One region of the Streptomyces sp. NBC_00459 genome, then DNA from elsewhere that is predicted to be linked to it. Evidence: predicted binding sites of a transcription regulator. Region 1 holds the regulator's gene; the other holds the start of a gene.
What was found. The regulator HspR, encoded in region 1, represses chaperone genes until heat shock. The targets are predictions, from matches to a motif close to TTGAGNNNNNNNNNCTCAA.

Region 1 (7,294 bases):
GCCACGACCACCGCCACCACGTACACGGACTCGGCCGTCCCGAACACCGGTGAGACGTACGCCTACGAGATACGCGCGTACGACAAGGCAGGCAACCAGTCCGCCGGCAGTGCCGACGTGACCGCGACGACCGTCGACAAGACGCCGCCGGTGCAGGTCACCGGGGTCAAGGTGACCGTGACGGCGTCCAACCTCCGCCTCGACTGGAACCCCGTCCCCGACGCGTTCTCCTACAGCCTCTACCGGGCGAGCGCGCCGCAGGGCCCGTACACCCGGATCAACTGGGCGATCGGCGACACCTTCATCTACGACAACACGGGCGACATCAAGCAGCGCGCGTACTACCGGGTCACGGCCGTCGACAAGTACGACAACGAGTCCGTCCCCTCCGCGACCGTCGACCCCGGCGTGCCGGACACCACCGCGCCCGACCAGGTCACGGGCCTGACGGCACAGGGCACGACAGCGGGCAACGCGGTCCGCTGGCAGGCGTCCTCGGCCGACGTGGAGCGGTACCAGGTGTGGACGTCCACCGCGGGCCAGGCCGACCCCGACGGCCCGGACATCGCCCTCGACACCTCCTTCAACGACCAGGTGGCGGAGCCCGGCGTCCCCGTCACCTACACGATCCAGGCGGTCGACGCGTACGGGAACATCTCCCCGGTGTCGGAGACGGTGACCGCGACCCGCCCCGCGCCCGGTGAATCGGCGGTGCCGACGAACCTGTCGGGCACGCTCCACGACAGCGACACCGAACTCGACTGGGACTACCCGACGGACAACGCCCCCTCCGACTACCGGGTCTACCGCCGCACGGGTACGAACGACGCCTGGACGCGGATCAGCGAGGGCGACGACCACTGGACGCGGTACAGCCGGAACGGGCTGACGTTCGTCCGCTACGCCGACACCGCCGCCCCGATCGGCCGCGCCTCGTACTACCTGGTCGCCCTCGACCAGCACGGCGACGAGTCGACCCCCACGGGGATCGTCACGGTGACCCGGGGAACCCCGGCCACCGCCACCGCGCCCGCTCCGCCGACGATGGCCCTGTCCGCCCCGTACACGGAATGCACGGCCAACGACTGCGTGGCGCACGGCGGTTCGAACACTCCCCTCACCATGACCCTGACTCCGGACCCGGACCGGCTGATCTGGGGCTACGAGTACAGGTTCACCGGCGACAGCGGCTACACGAGAACCCCGGACGCGACCATCACCTGGACACCCCCGGCTTCCGGCACGTACACCTTCGAGGTGCGTGCGGTGGACTACTACGGGGACCGGACGGGCGCGGCGGCCACGATCCTGTTCAAGGTCGGCTGAGCCCCACCTGCCCCTCTCTTACCTTTCGAACAAAATCACACCAGCCGTACAACCAATTCACACCTTCGCCGGTCCTGATCGTCAACGGCCCACTTCTCGTCGTTGACGATCAGGACTCGAAGGACCGCTTTGAACCCAGCCAGACGCACGACGCAGGCAGCCACCACCGCCCTCGTGCTCGCCACCGCCGGCGCCCTGCTCAGCACCGCAGCCCCGGCCGCCTCCGCCGCTACGACGTGTGTCTCTCCCGTCTACAAACGGCAGTTCTTCGCGAACACCACCTTCTCCGGCACCCCGAAGAAGACCGACTGCGATGCCGCCGTCGCCGAGAACTGGGGCGCGAATGCCCCGGCCGCCGGCCTCCCGAAGGACAACTTCGGGGTGCGATGGACTGTGACGCGGGACTTCGGGTCCGGCGGGCCGTTCGCGTTCACGGTCGCCACGCAGGACGGCATCCGCGTCTACCTCGACGGCACGGTCAAGGTCAACCTCTGGAAGAACGTCACGACGACCCAGAAGCAGACCGCCAACCTCACCATCCCGTCCGGCAAACACACCCTGCGCATCGACTACGCAGCCTGGACAGGCAACGCGAACGTCAACTTCACCTACACGCCCCGCACTTCGGCGACCGTGGACAAGGTCAAGCCCCTCACCCCGACGGCACCCACCGTCACGTACGACAAGACAACAGGCAAGGCCAATCTCACCTGGGCGAAGAACCAGGAGATGGACCTCGCGGGATACCGCATCTACCGCCGCTTGAACGGAAGTACGTTCCCCACCAAGCCCCTCGCGACGACCACCGCCACCACGTACACCGACACCAGCCTCCCGGTGACCGGCGCCGACACCTACTACTACGAGCTCCGCGCGTACGACAAAGCAGGCAACGAGTCCGCCGGTACGGCCGAGAAGCCCGTCACCACCGTCGACCGCACCGCCCCCGCCGCGCCCACCGGGCTGGAGACCGCTCTCTCGTTGTCCGGGATCTGGATCGAATGGACCGCGGTCACGGGTGCGTCGTCCTACCGCGTGTACCGGGCGCCGAGCGGAAGCAGCTCGTACGTCAGCATCGGGAACATGACCACGGCCTCGTATCTGGACACCTCGGCGGTCGAGGAGAGCACCTACACCTATCAGGTGACCGCCCTCGACACGGCCGGCAACGAGTCCGCCCGCTCCGCCGCCGTCAAGGCCACCCGCCCGGACGCCACCGCTCCGCCCGCGGTGACCGGGCTGAAGGTCACGCCGACCGAGTACGGCTTCTCGCTGACCTGGGATCCGAACCCGGCGCCCGACCTCGGGCGGTACCTCGTCTACCGGGGTGAACTCCGGGGCGGCGACGAGGAGAAGGTCTGCTCCGTGCACGAGGTGGAGTGGCTGTCCGCCGACACTACGTCGTACGAGTACGCGACTCTGCCCGACGGCGAGGAGGCCTGCCTCTTCGTGGACGCGTACGACGACAACTGGTGGTCCGCCTGGAGGATGACCGGCGACGCCGACATCGTGGTGGCGACCGAGCTCGACGTGACGCCGAGCGTTGCCACCCCGGAGGGCTCCCCGCTCGAACTGGACGCATCCGGAGCGGAGAGCGACGAGGGCAACCACCTCGACTGGAACTGGAGCTCCGTTTCCCAGGTGACGACAGGCTTCCGCGTCTACCGCTGGAACCCCGCCGCCGGGACGTACGAGAAGATCGCCGACCTCGGCTCCGACGTCACCGACTACTACGACACCGGCGCCCGGCGCGGCACCACGTCCTTCTACTGGGTGACCACCCTGGCCGCGGACGGCACCGAGTCCGTGCCGGCGGGCGACTGGGCGGCCACCGCGCCCGCGAACTGACCGCACACGCACGAAGGGGGCCGGGAGGCAGCTCACCTCCCGGCCCCCTTCCACGTTCGACGACGCTCCTCAGCCGCGCTTCGGCCCCGTGATCGCCTCACCGACGACGAAGCCCGCAGTGGGTCGACTTCCTTGCGGCGATGAAGGACGGAGACCTCCCCTCCCTCTGAACTCTCCGCCACCTTCTCCTGTGGGCGGGCTCCCCTGTGGCGCCTGTGTGGCCCTGGCTCCCCAGCCCGAGTAGGGCCCGGAGTACAGCGAAGGGCCCGCAAGCCGACAACCCAATCCGTCGACTTGCGGACCCCTCAAGCGTGTTGAGCTCGCCTGCTTACTTCTCCGGCGCCCGCTTCGGCCGCCAAACCACCAACGCACTGGTCTGCTGCACTTCCTGATACGGCACCAAGTCCCGCCGATACGAGGCATGCACCGCCGCCTCCCGCTGCTGCATCGCAGCCGCGGCCCCGTCCAGCGCGGACTCCATCTCCGCCACCCGTGACTGCAGAGCAGCCACCTGGTTCTCCAGCTCGATGATCCGCTTGATGCCGGCCAGGTTGATGCCCTCGTCCTGCGACAACGCCTGCACCGTGCGGAGCAGTTCGATGTCGCGGGCCGAGTAGCGGCGGCCCCGGCCGGCGGTGCGGTCGGGGGAGACCAGGCCCAGGCGGTCGTACTGGCGCAGGGTCTGCGGGTGCAGGCCCGAGAGCTGGGCCGCCACCGAGATGACGTAGACCGGGGTCTCCTGCGTCAGTTCATACGGATTGCGTCGACGACCGTCCATCTCGGTCAAGCTCCCTTCGCTGCCTCGAACAGCTCCGCCCGCGGATCCTCGTCCACGGTCGCCTCGCGATACGCCTCCAGTGCGTCACGAGCCTTCCCCGTCAGCTCCGTCGGGACACTCACCTCGACGGTGACCAGCAGATCGCCCCGGGTGCCGTCCTTGCGGACCGCGCCCTTGCCCCGCGCGCGCATCGTGCGCCCGTTGGGCGTGCCCGGGGGCAGCTTCAGGGTGACCGGCGGGCCGCCCAGGGTCGGGACCCTGACCTCACCGCCGAGTGCGGCCTCGGCGAACGTCACCGGAACCGTCACCGTCAGGTTGTCCTCCCTGCGGCCGAACACCGGGTGGGTGTCGACATGGACGGTGACGTAGAGGTCGCCCGCAGGGCCACCTCGCTCGCCGGGCGCTCCCTTGCCGCGCAGGCGGATGCGCTGGTTGTCCGCCACCCCGGCCGGGATGCGCACCTGCATCGTCCGGGAGGACTTGGCGCGCCCGGAGCCGCTGCACACCAGGCAGGCGTGCTCCGCGATCAGGCCCCGGCCCTTGCAGTCCGGACAGGGGTCCGTGAGCGAGAAGCCGCCGCCCGAGCCGCGAGCCACCTGGCCGGTACCGACACACGTCGGGCACACGCGCGGTGTGCCGTTCTTGTCGCCGGTGCCCGAGCACGCCTTGCACGGCGACTGGGACGTCATGCGCAACGGGACCGTCGCGCCGTCCACCGCCTCCGTGAAGCTGAGCGTGACCTCGGTGTCGATGTCCTGGCCGCGCCTGGGCTGCGTACGGGTGGTCCCGCCGCTCCGGTTGAACAGGCCGCCGAAGACGTCTCCGATGCCGCCGCCGAAGCCGCCCGCGCCGGAACCGCCGGCGCCCCCGCCCTGGGCGCCGCCTCCGAAGAGGTCACCCAGGTCGAAGTTGAAGGAGCCCCCGCCCGCTCCGGGGCCGGGGCGGAAGCCACCGTTGCCGAAGAGGGCACGGGCCTCGTCGTACTCCTTGCGCTTCTTGGGGTCGCCGAGGATGTCGTTCGCCTCGGAGATCTCCTTGAAGCGCTCCTCGGCCTTGGCGTTGCCCTTGTTGGCGTCCGGGTGGAACTCACGGGCGAGTTTCCGGTACGCCTTCTTGATCTCGGCCTCGGTGGCGTCCTTGGGGACGCCGAGGACCTTGTAGAAGTCCTTCTCGATGAAGTCCTTGGTGCTCATCCCCGACGTCCCTCCCTTCCTGCGTCAATGCTCACGTCAGCCCTCTTCCGGGCCACCGCTCTCCTTGCCGTCCGCCACGTCGCCCGACTCGGAGGCGGCCTGCGCCCCGGGCTGGGGCTCGGCCACCGCGACCCGCGCGGGACGCAGGTTGCGCTCGCCGAACCGGTACCCCGGCTGCAGGATCGCCACGCAGGTCGTCTCCGTGACGTCCGGCGCGTACGAGTGCATCAGGGCCTCGTGGATCGTCGGGTCGAAGGGCTCGCCCTCCTTGCCGAACTGCTGGAGGCCCATCTTGGCGGCGACGGTCTCCAGCGACTCGGCGACGGACTTGAACCCGCCGACCAGTTCGCCGTGTTCCCTCGCGCGGCCGATGTCGTCGAGCACGGGCAGGAGTTCGGTCAGGAGGCTCGCGATGGCGATCTCCTTGACCACGACCCGGTCCCGCTCGACCCTGCGGCGGTAGTTCTGATACTCGGCCTGGAGCCGCTGGAGGTCCGCCGTGCGCTCACCGAGCGCCGTACGTACCTGGTCCAGCTGTGCCGTCAGACCGGCGACCTGTGCTGCTGCTGCGGTTGCGTCCCCGGCCGGGGACGCCCCCTCCGAAGAGGGGGCGGCCTTCGGCTCGGCGTCGTCCGAGGTGGCGCCGGAAGGGACGTCGGGCTTCTCGTCGAAGCCCGGAGTCTCCTCCGTCACGCGGCACCGTCCTTGCGCTCGTCGTCGACGATCTCGGCGTCCACCACGTCGTCGTCGGCCTTCGGGGCCTCGGCGCCGGGCGCGTCGTCACCGGCGGCCTGTGCCGCGGACGCGTCGGCGTACATCGCCTGGCCGAGCTTCTGCGAGACGGCGGCGACCTTCTCCGTGGAGGTGCGGATCTCGGCGACGTCCTCGCCCTTGAGCGCGGCCTTCAGCTCCTCGATCGAGGCCTCGACCTCGGTCTTGATGTCGCCGGGGACCTTGTCCTCGTTGTCCTTGAGGAACTTCTCCGTCTGGTAGACGAGCTGCTCGCCCTGGTTGCGGGTCTCGGCGGCCTCGCGGCGACGGTGGTCCTCGTCCGCGTACTGCTCGGCCTCCTGGCGCATCCGGTCGACCTCGTCCTTCGGCAGCGAGGAGCCGCCGGTGACGGTCATCTTCTGTTCCTTGCCGGTGCCGAGGTCCTTGGCCGTGACGTGCATGATGCCGTTGGCGTCGATGTCGAAGGCGACCTCGATCTGCGGCACACCGCGCGGGGCCGGCGGCAGGCCCGTCAGCTCGAACATCCCGAGCTTCTTGTTGTACGCCGCGATCTCGCGCTCGCCCTGGTAGACCTGGATCTGGACGGACGGCTGGTTGTCCTCGGCCGTCGTGAAGATCTCGGAACGCTTGGTCGGGATCGTGGTGTTACGCTCGATGAGCTTCGTCATGATCCCTCCCTTGGTCTCGATACCGAGGGACAGCGGCGTCACGTCGAGGAGCAGGACGTCCTTGACCTCGCCCTTGAGGACACCGGCCTGGAGCGCGGCGCCGATGGCGACGACCTCGTCCGGGTTCACGCCCTTGTTGGCGTCCTGACCGCCGGTCAGCTCCTTGACGAGCTCGGCGACGGCGGGCATACGGGTGGAGCCACCGACGAGAACGACGTGGTCGATCTCGGAGAGGTTGATCCCCGCGTCCTTGATGACGTTGTGGAACGGCGTCTTGCAGCGCTCCAGCAGGTCGGCCGTCAGCTGCTGGAACTGGGCGCGCGTGAGCTTCTCGTCCAGGTGCAGCGGGCCCTCGGCGGACGCCGTGATGTAGGGCAGGTTGATCGAGGTCTCGGTGGACGAGGACAGCTCGATCTTGGCCTTCTCGGCGGCCTCGCGGAGGCGCTGGAGGGCCATCTTGTCCTTGCCCAGGTCCACGCCGTGGCCGGCGCGGAACTGCTGGACCAGGTAGTCCATGACGCGCTGGTCCCAGTCGTCACCACCGAGGTGGTTGTCACCGTTGGTGGCCTTCACCTCGACGACGCCGTCACCGATCTCCAGGAGGGACACGTCGAAGGTGCCGCCACCGAGGTCGAAGACGAGGATCGTCTGGTCGTCCTTGTCGAGGCCGTACGCGAGAGCGGCGGCCGTCGGCTCGTTCACGATGCGCAGGACGTTCAGGCCCGCGATCTCGCCGGCCTCCTTCGTCG
Region 2 (7,294 bases), 2.2 Mb from region 1:
AGCAGGTCGAACTCGGTGGGCGTGAGGTGCACGTCCTCGGAGCGCACCCGTACCCGCCGCTGCGCGTGGTCGATCTCCAGCTCGCCGAGCCGCAGGATGCCGGAGCGCGGCGTCGACGCGGCGATGGCGGCCCGCTCGACCCGGCGCAGCAGCACATGCACCCGCGCGGCCAGCTCACGCATGGAGAAGGGTTTCGTCATGTAGTCGTCGGCGCCGACACCGAGACCGACCAGCATGTCGGTCTCGTCGTCGCGCGCGGTGAGCATCAGGACCGGCACGGCCCGCTGGGCCTGTACCCGCCTGCATACTTCCAGCCCGTCGAAGCCGGGCAGCATGATGTCGAGGATCAGCAGATCGGGCTGCCAGGCCTCGGCGGTGTCGACGGCGGCCGGCCCGTCGCCCGCTGTCTGTACGAGAAATCCCTCGGCACGCAGACGGGCCGCGATGGCGTCGACGATCGTCGGATCGTCCTCGACCACGAGAACCCGGCGCTGGGCGCCAGGAGTCGCCGTCGCGCCGTTCTGGGAGGTGTGTGTCTGCTCCATCGCCCGTCCCTGAAGTGTGCTTTCCGGAACCAGTGGGGTGGTTCCTTGGCTGCGCTTGTCCGCGCATGACTGCGATTGACGCACGACTGATCGGATGAGTGATCGGCGTCAGGGAAGCAGAGTACGGGCAGTCACCGCGAGGGGTCTATCCAGGTCGGACGGCGAGGTGGACGACGTCGGGGACTCCCCGGGCAACGGGGATCTCTTCGGTGCGTACTGACCGGAATCCGGCATTCCGTAGAGTTCCCTCAAATTCCCGAGAGGGCTGCGCGGACCACACCGCGAGCACCCCGTCCGGCCTCAACACCCTTGCACAGCTTGCCAGTCCGGCCTGCGAATACAGGCTCTGGTTGTCCTCCGTGACGGTCCAGTCGGGGCCGTTGTCGATGTCGAGACACAGCGCGTCGAATGTGGCGGAGGTCTCATTGACGTATCTCACGAGATCGGCTTCGACGACCTCGGTACGGGGGTCGGCGAGCGCGTCGGAGGAGACCGGGGCGAGCGGTCCGTCCCGATGCCATCCGATGATCGCCGGTTCACGCTCGACGACGGTGATGCCGCCCCAACGGGGGTCGGCCGCGGCGTGCGCGAGGGAGAACCCGACGCCGAGGCCGCCGATGAGGACGTGCGGGGCCGCGGCCCGGGTGCCGGGGGTGAGGGCGTCGAGGGCGGCGTCGACGAGGAGGCGCTCGGACCGGCCGTCCGAAGTGTCCATCAGGAAACACCCGTTGGCGATGATCTGCAGTAACTCCCCGTGCCGCCGCAGGACGACCTCGCCGTACGGGCCCTCGCGGCTGTCCAGGACTTCGGGGGTGTCGTAGGAGGTGGTCGGGTGGGTCATGGCGACATCTTGGCGCAGTGCGCCCCGGATGAGCTCGGTCTTTATGCGGCCTGTCGGCTTGCTGTGAATCGGCCGGGGCGTGGCGCGGGTCACAGACAACCGCGTGGGGGAGGCGAAGGCTGGGGCGAAACGGAAGGAGCGCCTCACCGTGGAACGGGCCGATGCGTCGGGTGACGTGACGACGGGTTCACCGGCGCCCTCGGGCGCCCCCGTCGCGGAGGGCGTACGACTGCTGGACGGGATGCCGAGACAGCGGGGGCCGGCGGACGCCGTGTCCGTGCCGCCGGTGCCGATGGTTCCGCCGGTGTCTCCTGCGGAAACTGCGGTGCCGGACGAGGCTGTCACCGGGAAGCGGGTCCTCCGGCCCTGGCGCCTCCTGCCCACTCCCACCGGGACCCCGTTCACCTTCACGTTCGTGGCCGTCCTCCTGGTGACGGCGCTGGTCGCCGAGTACGCGGACCCCGCCCTCGTGCACGCCCTCCACCAGGGCTCCAGCACCGACGTCGCCCATCTCCTGCGGACGCCCGTGTTCGTGCTGGTCACCAGCGCGCTGTGGGTCGTGGGTGGCGTGGCATCGCCGTACGCCGTTGTCCTCCTCCTTGTTCTTACCGCGCTGGAGCGGCGGATCGGCGGGCTGCGCACCGCCGGGGTGTTCGCGCTCGGGCATGTGCTGGCCACTCTCGCTACCGAGGTGCCGGTGGGGCTCGCGGTGCTGGTGGGGTGGCTGCCCGGGAGCTCGCTGCACCGGCTCGACTACGGGGTCAGTTTCGGGGTCGCGGCGAGTGTGGGGGCACTGGCGGGGCTGCTGCGGCCCTGGCTGGGGTGGCCGGTGCTGCTCGTGTTCGGCGGGATGCTGGTGGGGGATCTGATCGCCTACACGGATCCGATGACCAACTGGGGCCATGTGATGGCGCTGGCCATCGGGGTCGCCACCTGGCCCTGGGCGAGGCGGTGGAGGCGGGTCTAGGGCCTTTGGCCGGCCGCCCCGACGTACTTCGCGTTCGTCAGAGGCGCCTCCACCCGCCAGCCCAGCGCCTCGTACAGCGCCCGTCCGTCCGGTGTTCCGGCCAGTACACCTTTCTCCGCGCCCTGTGTGACGGCCTCCTGGGCCAGCGTTCGCATCACGAAGGCGCCGAGGCCCCGGCGGCGGTGTGCGGGGGAGGTCTCCACCTGGTCGACGACCGCCGTGCTGCCCGTCGGCGCTATCTGGCCGCGGGCCGCCCAGGAGCCGTCGGGTGCCGCGAGCATCACGCGCGTGACGCCGCCGCGTGTCCACACTCGGACCCGGTATCCGTCAGGGGCGGCCAGTGGCTCCGCGGCGGACAGTGGGGCCGACATCAGGTAGCCCGGCTCGGGGCCGATCCACCAGCCCTCGCCGAGCCAGCCGCCCACCTTCGCCGGGTCGTCGAACACCTTGAGCCACACGCCCGCCCCGGTCACCGCACCGGCCACCTTCCGGACGGTCCGCTCCTCGACGCCGTCATTCACGGCGTCGAGGACGTGCCGGGTGACGTGCTCGGACGTGCCCACGTCGATCGTGTATCCCCAGGGCTCGGCCAGGGGCGGCGAAGCCCCGCGCGAGACCACCCAGCCGTCGACCCAGGCCCGCACGATTCCGTCCATGTTCCCGCTCATACCGACCCCTGTATGTAATGGTTAATGTGGCGTAATGAGTATTACTTAAGTCACTGTAGGTGGGCGCTCGGCAGTCGCGACAGAGGTGATCGCTCACGGCGAACACGCCCCGGGGAACAATCGACCCGCCCCGAGCATTGAGTCGGCATAGCTCAACTTGAATGCCGAAGGGGAGATCATGGCTTCGACGTCCACACCGCTCACACTGCCCGTGCTGCCGCTCGACGACGAGGTCGTGCTGCCCGGCATGGTTGTTCCGCTGGACCTGAACGACGCCGAGGTGCGTGCCGCCGTGGAGGCCGCCCAGGCCGCCTCGGGCAGCGAGCCCGGCAAGCCCAGGGTTCTGCTCGTGCCGCGCATCGACGGGACATACCCGAGCACCGGTGTCCTCGGCACCGTCGAGCAGGTCGGCCGGCTGGCCGACGGGGATCCCGGTGCCCTCATCCGTGCCCGGGGGCGGGTGCGGATCGGTGCCGGGACCACCGGCCCGGGGGCCGCGCTGTGGGTCGAGGGGACCCGGATCGACGAGACCGTGCCGGACCCCGTGCCCGGTCACGTCACCGAACTCGCCAAGGAATACAAGGCCCTTGCCACCTCCTGGCTCCGGAAGCGCGGCGCCTGGCAGGTCGTCGACCGTGTACAGGCCATCGACGATGTCTCCGCCCTTGCCGACAATTCCGGTTACTCGCCCTTCCTCAGCACCGACCAGAAGATCGAACTGCTGGAGACCACCGACCCGGTGGCCCGGCTGAAGCTCGCCACCCAGCACCTGCGCGACCACCTCGCCGAACAGGATGTCGCCGAGACCATCGCGAAGGACGTCCAGGAGGGCGTCGACAAGCAGCAGCGGGAGTTCCTGCTGCGCAAGCAGCTGGAAGCCGTACGCAAGGAACTGCGCGACCTCAACGGCGAGCAGGAGGGCGAGGAGTCCGACGACTACCGGGCCCGCGTCGAAGCCGCCGATCTGCCGGAGAACGTGCGCGAGGCAGCCCTCAAGGAGGTCGACAAGCTGGAGCGGTCCTCCGAGCAGTCGCCCGAGGGCGGCTGGATCCGGACCTGGCTCGACACCGTTCTCGAACTGCCGTGGAACGAGCGGACCGAGGACTCGTACGACATCCAGGGCGCCCAGGCCGTGCTCGACGCCGAGCACGCGGGCCTTCAGGACGTGAAGGAGCGCATCACCGAGTACCTCGCCGTGCGCAAGCGGCGCGCCGAGCGTGGACTGGGCGTTGTCGGCGGGCGCCGTGGCGGCGCCGTGCTCGCGCTCGTCGGGCCGCCCGGGGTCGGCAAGACCAGCCTCGGTGAGTCCGTCGCGCACGCCATGGGGCGGAAGTTCGTCCGGGTCGCGCTCGGTGGCGTCAGGGACGAGGCCGAGATCCGCGGTCACCGGCGTACGTATGTCGGTGCGCTGCCCGGGCGCATCGTGCGGGCCATCAAGGAGGCCGGGTCCATGAACCCCGTCGTTCTCCTCGACGAGATCGACAAGGTCGGCTCCGACTTCCGGGGCGACCCCGCCGCCGCGCTGCTCGAAGTCCTCGACCCGGCGCAGAACCACACCTTCCGCGACCACTACCTCGAAGTCGAACTCGACCTCAGCGACGTGGTGTTCCTCGCCACCGCCAACGTTCTCGAAGCCATCCCCGAGGCACTGCTCGACCGGATGGAACTCGTCCGGCTGGACGGGTACACGGAGGACGAGAAGGTCGTCATCGCCCGGGACCACCTGCTGCCACGGCAGTTGGAGCGGGCCGGCCTCGAAGGCGCCGAAGTCGCCCTCGACGAGAGCGCGTTGCGCAAGCTCGCCGGGGAGTACACCCGGGAGGCCGGTGTACGGAACCTGGAGCGGTCCATCGCGCGGCTGCTGCGCAAGGTCGCCGCACAGCACGAACTCGGGGAGCGGAAGCTGCCGTTCACCGTCACTGAGGACGACCTGCGCGCACTCATCGGGCGGCCCCACCACGTGCCCGAGTCCGCCACGGACCCGGCCGAGCGGCGGACGGCCGTACCCGGTGTCGCGACCGGGCTCGCGGTCACCGGGGCCGGCGGTGACGTCCTCTATGTCGAGGCGTCGCTCGCCGACCCGGAGACCGGCGCCGCCGGACTGACCCTCACCGGGCAGCTCGGTGACGTGATGAAGGAGTCCGCGCAGATCGCGCTCTCCTTCCTGCGTTCGCACGGCGCCGAACTGGAACTGCCGGTGGGTGACCTGAAGGACCGGGGCGTGCACATCCACTTCCCGGCGGGGGCCGTGCCCAAGGACGGTCCGAGCGCGGGCGTCACCATGACGACCGCCCTCGCCTCGCTGCTCAGCGGACGGCTCGTCCGGACGGACGTCGCCATGACCGGTGAGGTCTCGCTGACCGGGCGGGTGCTGCCCATCGGTGGTGTGAAGCAGAAGCTGCTCGCCGCGCACCGGGCCGGTGTCACCACCGTGATCATCCCGAAGCGCAACGAGGCCGACCTGGACGGCGTCCCGGCCGAGGTCCTGGAGAAGCTCGACGTCCACGCCGTCACGGACGTCCGCCAGGTCCTCGAACTGGCGCTCACTCCGGCGGAGAACCCGGCGGAGGTGAGGGTTCCGGCAGCGGCGTGACGGACGCTGTCGGTTGGCGAGGGCCCGGGTCCCGGAAGGGGTGCCCGGGCCTTCCCGTATCCGGATTCGGGGCTCCGAGGGGACCTGGATGACGTCGTCTCCCCGGGCCTGCGAAATACTGTCCGAGCTGCGGCGATGGCCGTGTTCGACGAAACTTCCAGAGCGGCGAAACCGGATCAGGGGTGCTGACGTGCACGAGGACGGGAACGGCGAGGGGAACCCCGGCGGGCGGCGAGTCGAGTCCGCGACCCCCGGGCGTGGGGTCGAGCGGGAATTCCTCGCCCTGGAGCGCGAGTTGACGGTGTTCCTGCGGCGCGCCCGGGCCAACTCCGGGGAGATGGCCCGCGAGGTCCACCCCGACCTGGAGTCGTCGGCGTACGGACTACTGGTGCGCCTCGACGAGTGCGGGCGCCAGCGTGCCACCGAGCTCGCGGCCTACATCGGTGTCGGCAAGGCCACCATGTCCCGCCAGCTGCGGGCCCTGGAGGAGCTGGGCCTGATCGCCCGCGAGCCGGACCCCGCCGACGGACGCGCCTGGCTCGTCCACCTCACGGACGAGGGCCGCGTCCGCTTCCGTGCCGTCCGGGAGGCGCGACGGGAGCGGTACGTGCGCAAGCTGGCCGCCTGGGACCGCATGGAGGTGGCCGAACTGGCCCGGCTGCTCCACCAGCTCAACCTCGGCATGGAGAAGTAGGCCCACCGCACCGACGGCCGGTGGTCCCCGGCCGTCACAGCTCCACGTACACCACCGTCGCGTCGTCGTGCGTCTTGCTGCGGCCCAGTCGTGGCCGGCCGCCGCCCGCGTCGGCCCGTTCCAGCTCCCGTACGCGGTTCACCAGCGCCCCCGGGCCCTCCTTGCGCACGGCGGTGAAGCAGGCCGTCCAGTCGCCCTCGCCGAACCTCTCCACCCAGCGGGTCGCCCCGTCCGTCAGGGCGGCCAGCGCGCGGACCTCGGCGCGGGGGAGTGAACCCGTCACCGCGCGGGAAGCCACCGACGGATCGGCCGCCGCCGTGAAGAAGCCGCCCTCCCTGTTGCGTACCGTCGCGTCGGCGATCGCGTCCGTGGCCAGGGATGCGCGGGGGACGCGGGACAGCCGGTCGTCCAGGTGCGCGGTGACCGTGCCGTCCGGGGACTCGGTCAGCAGGGCCGAGTCGGACAGGACCAGGTGCTCCACGGTGGCCGGTGACCAGCGGGCGAGAACCACGGTCGCCTGGGGGGTGCGTGGGTGAGAAAGGTCACAGGTTTGCGTGTGGGCCTCGGCGGTACGAGAGATCGCAGCCGCGAGTACCTCGACGAGGGGCATATCCCGTTGTGAAACAGACAGTTCGGTCAGCGCGCCGCCGAGCCGGGCCGTGTACCAGGGGACGGAATGCAGACAGCCCGTACCGGCCCTGGGGGGAGTCACCCCGTCCAGGAGGACGAGCGAACCACCCTGCCCGGAGGCGGGAAGTCCGATCGCTGCGAAGTCCTCATTGGGGCGGGCCGGATCGCCGGGCTCCGTGACGAGTTCAGTGCGCATCCGGCCAGTCTGCACGAGCCCTTCACGAGCTTCTCAAAACGCTGGCAACGATTGCCGGAACAGTGTGTAGCCGCTGGTCAGGCGCCAGGTTTGGGAGAGAATGATCCACTCCGTGAAGACGTCGCGGCGGATAATGTCAAAGCCCGCCGCCCACGTCCAA

Region 2: the regulator HspR is predicted to act here: its motif matches at 3,159-3,177, upstream of lon (endopeptidase La).

The regions. Positions count from the first base shown of each region.
Region 1 is NZ_CP107903.1:4,484,723-4,492,016, forward strand. It holds gene OHN74_RS19590 (PA14 domain-containing protein) at 1-1,326, shown strand, start outside; gene OHN74_RS19595 (PA14 domain-containing protein) at 1,456-3,174, shown strand; gene OHN74_RS19600 (heat shock protein transcriptional repressor HspR) at 3,503-3,952, opposite strand; gene dnaJ (molecular chaperone DnaJ) at 3,958-5,145, opposite strand; gene grpE (nucleotide exchange factor GrpE) at 5,182-5,838, opposite strand; gene dnaK (molecular chaperone DnaK) at 5,835-7,294, opposite strand, start outside.
Region 2 is NZ_CP107903.1:6,683,779-6,691,072, forward strand. It holds gene OHN74_RS29685 (response regulator transcription factor) at 1-545, opposite strand, end outside; gene OHN74_RS29690 (spermidine synthase) at 691-1,386, opposite strand; gene OHN74_RS29695 (rhomboid-like protein) at 1,535-2,353, shown strand; gene OHN74_RS29700 (GNAT family N-acetyltransferase) at 2,350-3,009, opposite strand; gene lon (endopeptidase La) at 3,200-5,614, shown strand; gene OHN74_RS29710 (MarR family winged helix-turn-helix transcriptional regulator) at 5,805-6,308, shown strand; gene OHN74_RS29715 (hypothetical protein) at 6,343-7,134, opposite strand.